One region of the Hansschlegelia sp. KR7-227 genome, then DNA from elsewhere that is predicted to be linked to it. Evidence: predicted binding sites of a transcription regulator. Region 1 holds the regulator's gene; each other region holds the start of a gene.

Region 1 (4,225 bases):
CGCGAGGCGGCGTCCGCGCTCGGCCTGCCGCGGGCGGTCGTGATCCAGCGCATCGCCTACCGGGCGGCCCGGGCCGGCATGATCACGGGCGTGCTGCTCGCCATCGCCCGCGTGAGCGGCGAGACGGCGCCCCTGCTCTTCACCGCCCTGAACAACCAGTTCTGGAGCACCGACCTCAACGCCCCGATGGCGAGCCTCCCGGTCGTGATCTTCCAGTTCGCTCTCAGTCCCTACAGCGACTGGCAGGCGCTCGCCTGGACCGGCGCGCTGCTCATCACCTTCGCCGTTCTGACCCTCAGCATCACGGCGCGCGTCCTTTCGGCCAGGAGCCTGAGATGACTAGTATCGACGTAGCCCAGTCCGCCAAGATGTCTCAGCAGGCCTCCGCCTCCAAGCCCGCCCCCGTCCCGGCGGCTAGCCATGCCGAAAAGATCTCGATCCGGGACCTTAAGTTCTTCTACGGCGACTCTCTCGCGCTGAAGAGCATCAACCTGCCGATCTACGATCGCAAGGTCACGGCCTTCATCGGACCGTCCGGCTGCGGCAAGTCCACACTGCTGCGGGTTCTCAATCGGATGTACGACCTTTACCCGAAGCAGCGCGCCGAGGGGCAAGTGATACTTGACGGGACCGACATCCTGTCGCCGAAGATCGATCTGAACCTGCTGCGCGCCCGCGTCGGCATGGTGTTTCAGAAGCCGACGCCGTTCCCGATGTCGATCTACGACAACATCGCCTTCGGAGTGCAGCTCTACGAGAAGCTCCCCAAATCGGAGCTCGACGGCCGGGTCGAGCAGGCGCTGCGCCGCGCCGCGCTTTGGACCGAGGCCAAGGACAAGCTCGACGCGAGCGGCCTGTCGCTCTCCGGCGGCCAGCAGCAGCGGCTCTGCATCGCCCGCACGATCGCGGTGCGGCCGGAGGTCATTCTGCTCGACGAGCCCTGCTCGGCGCTCGATCCGATCTCGACGGCGAAGATCGAAGAGCTGATCGACGAGCTCAAGGCCGACTACACCATCGCGATCGTCACGCACAACATGCAGCAGGCGTCGCGCACCTCCGAGTACACCGCGTTCATGTATCTCGGCGAACTCGTCGAATTCGGCGAAACCGAGCAGATCTTCATGAGCCCAAATGACAGACGAACGCAGGACTACATCACGGGCCGCTTCGGCTGAGTTCCTGAAGCGAGTGGGCTTCAACGTGACGGATGAGAGCACCAAATCCATGACGGATCACATCGTCTCGTCGTTCGACGCGGACCTGAAGGAGCTCGGCGACAAGCTCGCCGAGATGGGCGGCCTCTGCGAGAAGCTGGTCGCCGAATCGGTCGACGCGCTGCTCCAGCGCGACACGCCGCTGGCGCGTCGCGTCATCGAGTGGGACCGCTCGATCGACCGGCTGCAGCATGACATCGAGGACGGCGCGATCCGCACCATCGCGCGCCGAGCGCCGGTCGCGGTCGACCTCCGGGAGGTGGTCGCCGCGCTCCGCATCGCGAACGACCTCGAACGCATCGGCGATCTCGCCAAGAACATCGCCAAGCGTGTGGTCGCGCTCGACGGGCAGCTTCAGCCGCCCAAACTCGCCGGCGGCGTCGCCCACATCGCCGACCTCACGCTCGGCCAGCTCAAGGACGTGCTCGACGCCTACACCCGCCGCGACGAGGCCCGCGCGATCGAGGTCTGGAACCGCGACGGCGACATCGACGCGCTCTACAATTCGCTGTTCCGCGAGCTCCTGACCTACATGATGGAGGATCCGCGCAACATCGGCTTCTGCACGCATCTGCTGTTCTGCGCGAAGAACATCGAGCGCATCGGCGATCACGCGACCAACGTCGCGGAGACGGTGTACTACCTGGTGAATGGCGTCTCTCTCACCGACGAACGGCCGAAGCAGGACCTGACGAGCACGACCACCATCGAGTTCGGTCAACGCTGAGGCCGCCGCCATGAACCCGCGCGTCATGATCGTCGAGGACGAGGAGCCGCTCACGACGCTGCTTCGCTACAACCTCGAAGCGGAAGGCTACGAGGTCGACTCGGTCGGCCGCGGCGACGAGGCCGACATGCGGCTGCAGGAAAGCGCGCCCGACCTCCTGCTGCTCGACTGGATGCTCCCGGGCGTCTCCGGGATCGAGCTCTGCCGCCGCTTGCGCGCACGGCCGGAGACCGAACGTCTGCCCATCATCATGCTGACCGCCCGCGGCGAAGAGGGGGAGCGCATCCGCGGTCTCGCCACGGGCGCGGACGACTACGTGGTGAAGCCCTTCTCGGTGCCGGAGCTGCTCGCCCGCGTCCGCGCGCTGCTGCGCCGGTCCAAGCCCGAGCATGTGTCCCGCACGCTGAAAGCCGGCGACATCGAGCTCGACCGCGAGAACCGCCGCGTCCGCCGCCAGGCCCGCGAGGTCCATCTCGGCCCGACCGAGTTCCGGCTGCTCGAGTTCCTGATGCAGTCGGCCGGCCGCGTGTTCACCCGCGAACAGCTGCTCGACGGGGTGTGGGGCCGCGACGTCTACATCGACGAGCGGACGGTCGACGTGCATGTCGGCCGGCTGCGCAAGGCCATCAACCGCGGCCGCAAGCCGGATCCGATCCGCACGGTGCGCGGCTCGGGCTACTCCTTCGACGAGACCTTCGCCCGCGCCTCCTGACGGGCGTCAGTCCTTCTCGTACATGATGATCGAGAGATAGGTCATCGGCTTCACGACCAGCCGCTCCGGCCCATGGGGCGCGCCGGAATCGAACAGCAGCGAATCGCCGGCCTTGAGGTGATAGCTGTTGCCGGCATGGGCGTAGACCACTTCGCCGGTCAGCATGTAGATCAGCTCGGTGCCCTCATGCTGGAAGGCGGTGTAGGGGGCTGCGTCCTCGGTCAGCGTGATCAGATAGGGCTCGCAGGCCACGGGGCCGCCGAGCATGTGGCCGAGCAGCTCGTATTTGTGGCCGACCTTGGTGCCGCGGCGCTGGATGACGACGCCCTGCCCCGCCGCGACGTAGGAGCAGTCGCGGCGTTCCTCGAACTCCGAGAACAGCAGGCTGATCGGCACGTTGAGCGCGCCGGCCAGCGTCTGCAGCGTGGTGAGCGACGGCGAGATCTGCCCGTTCTCGATCTTCGACAGCATGCCGGTCGAGACGCTGGCGGCGCCCGCGAGTTCGGCCACCGTCAATCCCATGGTCTTGCGGTGGTGCCTGATCTGCAGCCCGATCGCCTGCTCGAGCGTCCGGCGCTCGATCGCCGCCGGCGCGCCGGACCCCGTCACATAGGCCTCGTCCTCCGAGGGCTCCGAGGCGTCGGCCGACTCGGGGGCGGGGATATGGGCAGCGGCGCGCATCGGGGCGGACTTTCGAGCCATGCCCATCTTTCCTCGCAGGAAACTTTAGGACACGCTAGCGAAAGACGGCGCTATCCCCAAGCGCGTCGACGTCGCGGCGCGCAACGCGCTTTTCCCGCGGGCGCATGTCCTGTCGGCCGCCCTTCCCCACACCCGCCCTCGACAAGGCTCATCGCATGGCTTGGCTCTACCTCGTGCTCGCCGGGCTTCTGGAGATCGGTTGGTCCGTCGGCCTGAAATATTCGGAGGGGCTGACGCGGCTCGTCCCGTCCATGGTGACGGCGGTGTGCATCACGATCAGCGTCACACTGCTCGGGATCGCCTTGCGGACGCTGCCGCTCGGCACGGGCTACGCGGTCTGGGTCGGGATCGGCGCGGCAGGAACCGCGATCGCGGGCGTGATCCTGTTCGACGATCCGCTCACCGCCGCGCGCATCGCCTGCATCGGCCTGATCGTGGCGGGCGTCGCCGGCCTCAAGATCGTGGCGTGACGCGCCGTCAGGGCTCAAGCCGGGCGTCGATGTCCCGCGCCCTTCCGGCGTGGACGATCCAACGCCACAGAGTGGCGGCGAAGGAGCGGAAGCAGGCGATCTCATAGGTCGGCGCGTCGTCGACCTGCCAAAGGTGGATCGCGATCGACGCCGCATGCGTCAGCGCGGCGTCTCCGGGAGCGAAGGCGCGCGGATGCAGATCGATCTGGATCAGCGTCGCCAGCGTTTCGCGGGCGCGAGGACCCGAAACCGACAGGACGGTCCGGCCGTCGGACTGGTCGGACACCGCGGCCGGCAGCACGGAGAAGTCGGTCGCAGGCGCCGAGGAGGTCGCCAGCCACTTGCCGGGCCCGGCCCAGACGAAGGCGACGTCGCCCGCCGCGGCCCGCTTGGGCGCCGT
Region 2 (4,225 bases), on a different contig from region 1:
CGCCTCTTGCTGACGGTCAGCAGGAGGTTGCCGCCATGTCCCTCGTCTCCGGCGCCCTGACCGTCGCGCTCGGCTTCTCGATCTCGGGCGCCGCGGCGTCGGGCTTCGAGGCCGTGACCGGCCGTCCCGCGCATTTCGGCCTGCTGCGCGAGCGCAGCATCACGGCGGTCGCGGCCGTGCCTGTGGTGACGCTCGGCGCGGCCTACATCCTGGCGCGCGCTTTGCTGTTCGGTCCGGCCCGTCCGCGCTCCACGCCCATCGCCTTCGTCGGCACCGTCGTTTCCGGCGGCTGGAGCCTGGTGATCGGCGCAGCCGCGCTCGCGGCTTTCATGTGACGGCGACGCGTGAGACCCCGCGGCGCGACCGGGGCCGCGGGGGTGCCGCGCCGGAAGGACGATCACGCGACCGGCGTGGTCGCGCGCTTGACGTTGACCGGCACGCGGAAGCGCTTGGCCTCGGTCGTGTAGCCCTTGGTGAAGACCGTCGACACGAAGACGTGGTCGACGGTGACCGCCGCCGGCGTCACCTGCACGAGCATGTAGCCGCGCTTGCTCTGCTCGGAGTAGATCAGCCGGTCGCTCGGCGACTTCCTCCGGCTGGAGTCCACCAGCACGCCCGAGACGGCTTCCGGCGGGACGCCCAACAGATATTGCTCGAAGCCCGGCGAGCTGACCGAGGAGCCGCCGAACTCGACGCCGACCCGCTCCAGCCCCTTCGCCGTCGGCAGGTTGAGGTGGGCGGTCCAGGCGTTGTGGGAGTCGCCCGTGAGGACCACCGGGTTCTTCGCCGTCGCGAGCGTCTTGAGCATCTCGATCCGCGCCGAGGGGTAGCCGGTCCAGGCGTCGGCCGCGAGCGGGAAGGGCAGGCCGGCCGCGCCGAGCTGACCGAGCTGGGCCGAGAAGCCCGCGCCGAACAACTGGTCGATCACGCCGTTGAACCCGGCCTTCTGCGCCGCGCTCAGCACCCGCGATCCCGCGAGGTCCGGGGCGTTCTGATAGAACATCAGCACCTGGTTGCCGATCAGCTGCCAGGTCTGCGTCGACTCGGCGATCCTGGCCGCGAACCAGTCCTCCTGCGCCTTGCCCATCAAAGTGCGCGTCGAGCCGTTCGGATTAACGTCGACCGGGAACGGTCCTTCGGGCGGCTGGCCGGCATAGGCGGCGACCATCCGGTCGACGGGGAGCTGCTGGTTGCGGCCGGCCTGGCGCGTGTCGATCATGACGAGGCGGGCGAGCGCGCCGAAATCGAACACGCGGTAGAGGTGCTCGGGGGCGCCCGTCGCGGGGTCGACGATGTCGCGATCTTCGGGCTCGCGGATCGGCAGCCATTCGTAGAAGGCGCGGATGCCGGCTGTCTTGCGCGCCCGCCAGCTTCCTTCCGTCTCCGGCTGGTGGTTCTCCGCGCCGTGTTTCCACGCGTCGTTGGTGACTTCGTGGTCGTCCCAAATGTTGATGAAGACGTTCTCGCGGTGGATCTTCTGCAAATCGGAGTCGGTCTTGTAGAGCGCGTGGCGCGCCCGGTACTGATCGAGCAGGACGATCTCATCCTTCGGGAGCAGCTTTGAGTCGCGCGGCTTGGGGACCAGCCCGAGCGCTGCCGCCGGCGAGGTGTAGCCGCCGGGCCCCGGCGCATATTCGTAGATGTAGTCGCCAAGGTGCAGCACGGCGTCGAGATCGTCGTGCTTTGCGGCTTCGCGGTAGACGTTGAAGTAGCCGAGTTCGAAGTTCGAGCACGACAGCACCGCGAATTTCAGCTTGCGGACGCCGTCTTCGGGGAGCGTGCGCGTGCGGCCGACCGGCGAGGCGCCGCCGACGGCCTCGAAGCGGTAGTAGTAGGTCGCGCCGGGCTTCAGCCCGTCGACGTCGATCTTCACGGTGAAGTCGCGGGCGGGCCGCGCCAGCGCCTTGCCGCTCCTGACCACGCGCTTCATGCCCTCATCCTCGGCGACCGCCCATTCCACAGGAATGGCCGTGGAGGCGTTGGGCTTGGTCACGCGCGTCCAGATGATCACCCGGTCGCGCTGCGGATCGCCGCTCGCGACGCCGTGCAGGAACGCGCCGGCTTCGGCCGCTCGCGCGGGGTCGGTGACGGCGAGCGTGACGGACGTCGCGGACACGCCCGCCGCGACGGTCAACTGCAGCGCCGCCCGCCGCGAGATCATGGCCCCCGAAGGCCGTCCTTCGTCTTTGAAGTTCCCCGACATGGCCCGTCCTCTTCCCCTGGAACGCTTCCAGTTACGGCCCACAGGCAACGGCGCCATGACGGCGGCGTGACGCGGAGCGTCAACGACGGGGGACGGCCGCCCGGCGCCGACGGGACGCGCGCTGCGGTCCGTCCGTTTGGCGAGCTTGCCAAGGCGCCAGGGGCTCTTTAAGCCCCTCCACAGACGAACGAACGCCTAGGCGCGCTTGGAATTTCCGCGCGCAAGCAGGTTCGAACGGACGGCCGGGCGCTCGCGTCCCGCCGTGCCGACGGACGAAACCGGGGGATGCGATTTGGCGCTCTATTCGCTCGACGGGGTGAGCCCGCAGACGCCGGCGAACGGCCGCTTCTTCGTCGCGGAGTCGGCGGTCGTGGTCGGACACGTGATCCTCGAGGAGGATTCGAGCGTCTGGTTCGGCTCGGTCCTGCGGGGAGACAACGAGTCGATCACGATCGGCCGGCGCTCCAACGTGCAGGACGGCTGCGTGCTCCACACCGATCCGGGCTTTCCGCTTGTCCTCGGGCAGGACGTGTCGCTCGGCCATGGCGCGATCGTGCATGGCTGCACCGTCGGCGACTGCAGCCTGATCGGCATGGGCGCCACGGTGCTGAACGGCGCGAAGATCGGCCGGTTCTGCCTGGTCGGCGCCGGGGCGCTCGTGACCGAGGGCAAGGAGTTCCCGGATTACTCGATGATCCTGGGATCGCCCGCGAAGGCCGTGAAGACGCTGGGCCCGGAATTCGAGATCCGCCAGCTCGGCGGCGCCGGCCGCTACGTCGCGAACGGCCGCCGCTTCCGCGAGGGCATGAAGCGGATCGACTGAGCCGTCATTTCATGCGGACGTCGGAGGATGCGGCGCCGACGATCAGCGGGCCGAAATCCGGGTCGTCCTGCTCGAAGACCGCGTCGACCACCCGGCGCCGCGCGGCGTCGTTCAGCGCCTTGGTCGGCGGGCGCACGGCTATCTTGAAGGACGCCGGCCGGCTCTTGACCGCGGAGAACGACAGCGTCTGCGCGGTTGATTTCAGGCAGGCGGCGTTCGTCATCGCCGCCGGGCAGATCGCGACCCGGAACGGCGCCTCGCCGAACGGCCCGACATAGTTCGGACGGACCGTCAGCCGCCGCGTGGCGGCGTGGTTGGTCGCCGTCACCTTGATCACGACGCCGGCTTTAGGCACGGCCAGAGGCTTTCCCCCGTTCACGATCGCGGCGACGGTCGCGAGACCGCCATAAGGGATGGAGGTCAGGTCGAAATCGGGCTCGACGGACGGCGCGCCCGTGCAGTTGAAGGTGACCGGTCCGCCGGCGTGTCCGTAATCCGCGTTGCGGGTGTCCTGGCGTGCGGCGCCGACGACAAGATCGACCGACCGGCCCGGCTCGATCGCGAGCGACGGATCGAACGGTCCGACCGAACGGTTGCGGTCGACGTCGAGAACGCGCCACCGCGCGCGCACGCGAAACTGCGCGGCGAAATGGCAGCCCGTGAGCTTCGCCGGTCCGTTGTTGACGATGTGGAAGACGCTGAGGCCGAACTTGCCGAGCGGCGCCGTCGCGACGTTCGGGACCGCGGAGATCGCGACGTCGACGGGGGTCGAGGAGAAGCCGATCTCGATCGTTCCGGGCGTGCCGGTCGTCGAAAGCGGCGCGGCCGCGGTCTTCGCATCGAACCGGAATTCGCCCAGAACCGCACGTGGGCGGGAGGAGTCGAAGCCGGGCTTCGACGCAAAGGTCGCGGTGGTCGCGACGCCCGCGCCGAGCCGGAACGGCGCAGGCGCGTCCAGCGCGCCGCTGATGCGGACCACGGAGGGCGTGACGATCGCGGACGCCTTAGCGGCGTTGACGACGAGGAAGCTCGCGGGCGGGCAGGCGCCGCCCGAGCCGAGCGAGCAGACATAGTCGGAACCGAGAAATTCGAGTCCCGAAACCTCGCGGAGCTGCGCCACGACGGCGCCCTCCGGGGAGACCAGCGCGCGCGACAGCACGATGTCGCCTTCCGCCCCGGCCTTGGAGCCGATCTGCACG
Region 3 (4,225 bases), on a different contig from region 1:
ACCGTCCGGTCGTCGGTCGAGAACTCCGGCCCGCAGACCTCGCAGCCCCTGGGGCCGCTCAGGAACTGGCGGAGATAGCCGCGGTTCTTGCCTTCGGTCGGAACGACGTGCATCGCGTCATTCGGCCGGCCGATGTCGGCGTTGCTCGGCTGCCCGTCGGTCGCGATCCAGAGGTTGCCCTTGCTGTCGAAGGCGATGTTGTCGGGAGCGCCGACCTTGCCGAGCTTGTCGGCGTCCGCGTAGCCCGCGAAGAAGGTCGCGGTCGAGGCGAGGCCCGGCTCGAGCTGCTCCGCGCTGGTCTTCAGGTCGATCGTAGGATTGCCGCAGAGCAGGAAGATCTCCCACTTGAAGCGGGTCGCCGCATGGTCGTCCCGGTCCTCGGAGAGCTCGATGATGTGCCCGCTCGGGTTGGGGACGCGCGGGTTGGCCTTGGCGCTGCCGGCGTCCGGCACGATCGAGGTCCGCGCCGTGTTGTTGGTCATCGTGAGATAGACCTTGCCGTTCACGGGGTTCGGCTGGCAGTCCTCCGGCCGGTCCATGGCGGTCGCGCCGACCAGGTCGGCGGCGAGGCGGGTCTTGATCAGGATCTCGCCCTGGCTGTCGAACTTGCCCTTCAGGGCGGGGTTCGTCATCGTGAGCGGGATCCACTCGCCGGTGTTGTCGTCGTGGAATTTCGCGACGTAGAGCGTGCCGGTGTCGAGCAGATCGAAGTTGTCGCGCCGGTTGCCCGGGTTGTAGCGGCCCTTCGAGATGAACTTGTAGACATAGTCGAACTGCTGGTCGTCGCCGGTGTAGACCACGACGCGGCTGTCCTTCGACAGGATGCAGGTCGCCGCTTCATGCTTGGCGCGGCCGAGCATGGTGCGCTTCTTCGGCACGAAGGTCGGATCGAACGGGTCGATCTCCACCACCCAGCCGAAGCGGTTCGGCTCGTTCGGCTCCTTCGCCACGTCGAAGCGGTCGTAGAACGCCTCCCAGGCCCGTCCGCTCGCGCCGCCGGTCACGCCGTAGCGCTGGTGCGCCGCCTTCAGCTCGGCGTCGGGGTTCTGGTCGTTGTTGGCGAAGTACTGGTTGAAGTTCTCCTCGCAGGTCAGCCACGTGCCCCACGGCGTCTTGCCGCCGGAGCAGTTGTTGAGCATGCCGAGGACCTTCGTGCCGTTCTTGTCGGCGGAGGTCTTCATCAGGTCGTGGCCCGCGGCCGGACCCGTGATCTCCATCTCGGTCTCGCCGGTGATGCGCCGGTTGTACTTGGAGCCGCGGATATAGGACCAGACTTCGCCCTCGAGCCGGATCTCCACGACCGAGCCGCCATGCGCGGCGATCTCGATGTCGGCCTGGTTCTTGTTCCGGCCGGGCTGGTAGCTCCGGAACATGTCCTCGCCGGACGTGTACTCATGGTTGACGCAGAGCAGCGCGCGACGCTCGCCCGCGAGCGGGAAGTAGCCGACGAAGTCGCAGTTGTAGCCGAACTGGCCGCGCTGCTTCTCCGGCGTCTGGGCGTTGGCGTTGAAGGGCGCGACGTCGTCGAACAGCGGGTCGCCCCACTTGATCAAAGCGCGCTGGCGGTAGCCCTTCGGAACGATGACCTTGTCGGCGGTGGAGGGCTTGATGGGCTCGAAGGCGAGGCCGTCGAGCGTGGCGGCTTCCGCCTCATTGGATGCGAAGGGCGCGAAGGTCGCGGTCGTCATCAGCACAGGCACGGCGGCCGCCGCGCCCTTCAGGAAGGACCGGCGCGCCATGTTGCGCGACACGATGTCCGTGAAGCTCTCGTTCTGCGGGCGCTCGCCGGGCGCGGCGTGCAGACCCGGCCGGTCGATGCCGAGCGCCTCGTCGTCAAGACCATCGATCGCGGCGTCGCGCCGATCGAGCATGTTGCCCTCTGACATGATTTCCCCGTCGCCTGCATTGGAGTTGGAACGGCTCCAATTACGGCGGCAGCCATGTCAGTCGCTTGACGGGTGGATGACGGTTTTGTTGCGCCGGCTTTGGCGGCGTCAGCGCCCGGTCCAGCGCGGCGCGCGCTTCTCGAGGAAGGCGGCCGCGCCCTCGGCGTGGTCGGGGGCGGCGCCGGCCTCGGACTGCAGCCGCCGTTCGAGCGCGATCTGCTCCTCGAAGCCGTTGCGCGCCGACGCGCGGAACGCCTCTTTGGCGAGCGCGATCGCGCTCGACGACTGGGAGGCGAGGGTCGCCGCGACGGCGAGCGCCTCGTCGAGCAGGGCGTCGTCGTCGACGACCTTCCAGATCAGGCCCCAGGCGAGCGCCGTCTCCGCCGGCAGCGGCTCGCCGAGCAGGCAGAGCGCTTTTGCGCGCGCTTCCCCGATCAGGCGCGGCAGGGTCCAGGTCCCGCCGACGTCGGGGATGAGGCCGAGCCGCCCGAAGGCCTCGACGAAGCTCGCGGAGCGGCCGGCGATCACGATGTCGGCGAGCAGCGCGAAATTGGCGCCGGCGCCCGCCGCGACCCCGTTCACCGCGGCGACCACCGGCAGCGGACAGGCGCGCAGCTTGGCGATGACCGGCTCGTAGGCCGTCTCGAGCATGCGCCCGACGTCGCGCTCCGAGGGCGGCAGGCTCGCGAAGGCGACGATGTCCTGCCCCGAGCAGAAACCTCGGCCGGCGCCCGTGAACACGATCGCCCGCGCCTCCCGGTCCGCGACGGTCGAATCGAGCGCCCCGCCGATCGCGGCGAGCAGGTCCGGCGTGAAGGCGTTGATGCGCTCGGGCCGGTTCAGCGTCATCAGCGCGACCGGCCCGCGCCGCTCGACGAGAAGGGGGGCTTCGCTCATGGACGGCTCTCCGGCGGCGCAGGCGCGCATTCAGAGCGCCGTTCCGACGGACGTGCAAGCGCGCGTCCGTCGGATGCCCGCCCCGCCCGACGGCCGGGCGCGGCCCCCTCCCAGGATCAGCGCAGCGCGCGCTCGAGGACGCGGGCGAGGCGGCCGGAGAAGGCCTTCGGGTCGGCCGGGCGTTCGCCGTCGAGGATCTTGGCCTCGTCGAACAGCAGGGCCACCGCGTCTTCGCGGAAGCCAGCCTCCTCCGCGCCGACCTTGGCCAGCGCCGTCACCAGCGCGTGGGTTGGGTTGATCTCCAGCACCGGCTTCGAGCCGGCCCCCGCGCGGCCCGCGCTCGCCATGATTTTTTCGAGCTGGCGGTCCGGCCCATGATCGGGAGCGACGAGGCACACCGCGCTTTCGGTCAGGCGATCCGAGGCGCGCACGTCCGACGCCTGGTCGCCGAGCGTGGCCTTGGCGAAGGCGATGAAGTCCGCGACCGCCTCGCTGGTCTCCGGCGCCGGCTTATCCTCCGCGTCTTCCGCCTTGATCAGCGCGAGGTCGGCGGCGCCCTGGCTCACCGACTTGAACGGCTTGCCCTCGAAGCCCTGGACGGTCGTTGTCCAGAACGAGTCGACCGGGTCGGACAGCAGCAGCACCTCGACGCCGCGGGCGCGGAAGCCCTCGAGATGCGGCGAGGCCTTGAGCTGGTCGGGGTTGCCGCCGGCGAGGTAGTAGATTGCCGTCTGGTTCTCCTTCATGTCGGCGACGTAGGACTTCAGCGACCGCCAGCCTTCGCCCGACGCCGTCGAGCGGAACCGGGCGAGCGCCAGAAGCTGGGCCTGCTTTTCGTAGTCCTCGTAGACGCCCTCCTTGAGGACCTGGCCAAAGGCCTCCCACACCGTCTCGAAGGTCGCAGGATCGTTCTCGGCGAGCTTCTCGAGATCGCCGATCACGCGGTTGGTCAGGCCCTTCCGGATCGCCGCCAGGATCGGGCTCTGCTGGATCATCTCGCGCGAGACGTTGAGCGGCAGGTCCGCGGAGTCGACCAGTCCCCGCACGAAGCGCAGATAGCGCGGCAGCAGCTCGGCGTCGTCGGTGATGAAGACCCTCTTCACGTAGAGCTTCAGCCGGCCCTTGCGCTCGGGATCGAACATGTCGAAGGGCTGCGTCGAAGGCACGAAGGCAAGCGCCGTGTATTCGTGCCTTCCTTCAGCGCGGTAGTGGATCGTCATCGCCGGCTCGTCGAACTGGCCGGCGGCGCTGCGGTAGAAGTCGGCGTATTCCTCCTTCGAGATCTCCGATTTCGGCCGCGTCCAGAGCGCGGCGCCGTCGGCGATCTCGGCGGGCTCGTCGCCGGGCTTCTCGACCAGCGAGATCGGCACCGGCACATGGCCGGACTGCGCCTTGACGATGCGCTCCAGCGTCCAGCGCTCGGCGTAGGACTTCGACTCCTC

Evidence for each region. The regulator PhoB, encoded in region 1, activates phosphate uptake and scavenging genes when phosphate is short. The targets are predictions, from matches to a motif close to TGTCATNNANCTGTCAT.
Region 2: ACO2RJ_RS08110 (alkaline phosphatase D family protein) is a predicted target of PhoB. The motif match lies at 2,259-2,275, and genes of this name have one in related genera.
Region 3: ACO2RJ_RS07765 (PhoX family protein) is a predicted target of PhoB. The motif match lies at 1,952-1,968, and genes of this name have one in related genera.

The regions. Positions count from the first base shown of each region.
Region 1 covers NZ_JBMSEA010000003.1:94,114-98,338, forward strand. Annotated here, with positions in the region: gene pstA (phosphate ABC transporter permease PstA) at 1-339, shown strand, start outside; gene pstB (phosphate ABC transporter ATP-binding protein PstB) at 336-1,175, shown strand; gene phoU (phosphate signaling complex protein PhoU) at 1,225-1,941, shown strand; gene phoB (phosphate regulon transcriptional regulator PhoB) at 1,952-2,653, shown strand; gene ACO2RJ_RS17945 (helix-turn-helix domain-containing protein) at 2,660-3,355, opposite strand; gene ACO2RJ_RS17950 (DMT family transporter) at 3,511-3,825, shown strand; gene ACO2RJ_RS17955 (sarcosine oxidase subunit gamma) at 3,833-4,225, opposite strand, start outside.
Region 2 covers NZ_JBMSEA010000001.1:1,734,823-1,739,047, reverse strand. Annotated here, with positions in the region: gene ACO2RJ_RS08115 (DUF6949 family protein) at 36-335, shown strand; gene ACO2RJ_RS08110 (alkaline phosphatase D family protein) at 398-2,161, opposite strand; gene ACO2RJ_RS08105 (gamma carbonic anhydrase family protein) at 2,496-3,026, shown strand; gene ACO2RJ_RS08100 (hypothetical protein) at 3,031-4,225, opposite strand, start outside.
Region 3 covers NZ_JBMSEA010000001.1:1,657,644-1,661,868, reverse strand. Annotated here, with positions in the region: gene ACO2RJ_RS07765 (PhoX family protein) at 1-1,886, opposite strand, end outside; gene ACO2RJ_RS07760 (enoyl-CoA hydratase-related protein) at 1,995-2,783, opposite strand; gene htpG (molecular chaperone HtpG) at 2,900-4,225, opposite strand, start outside.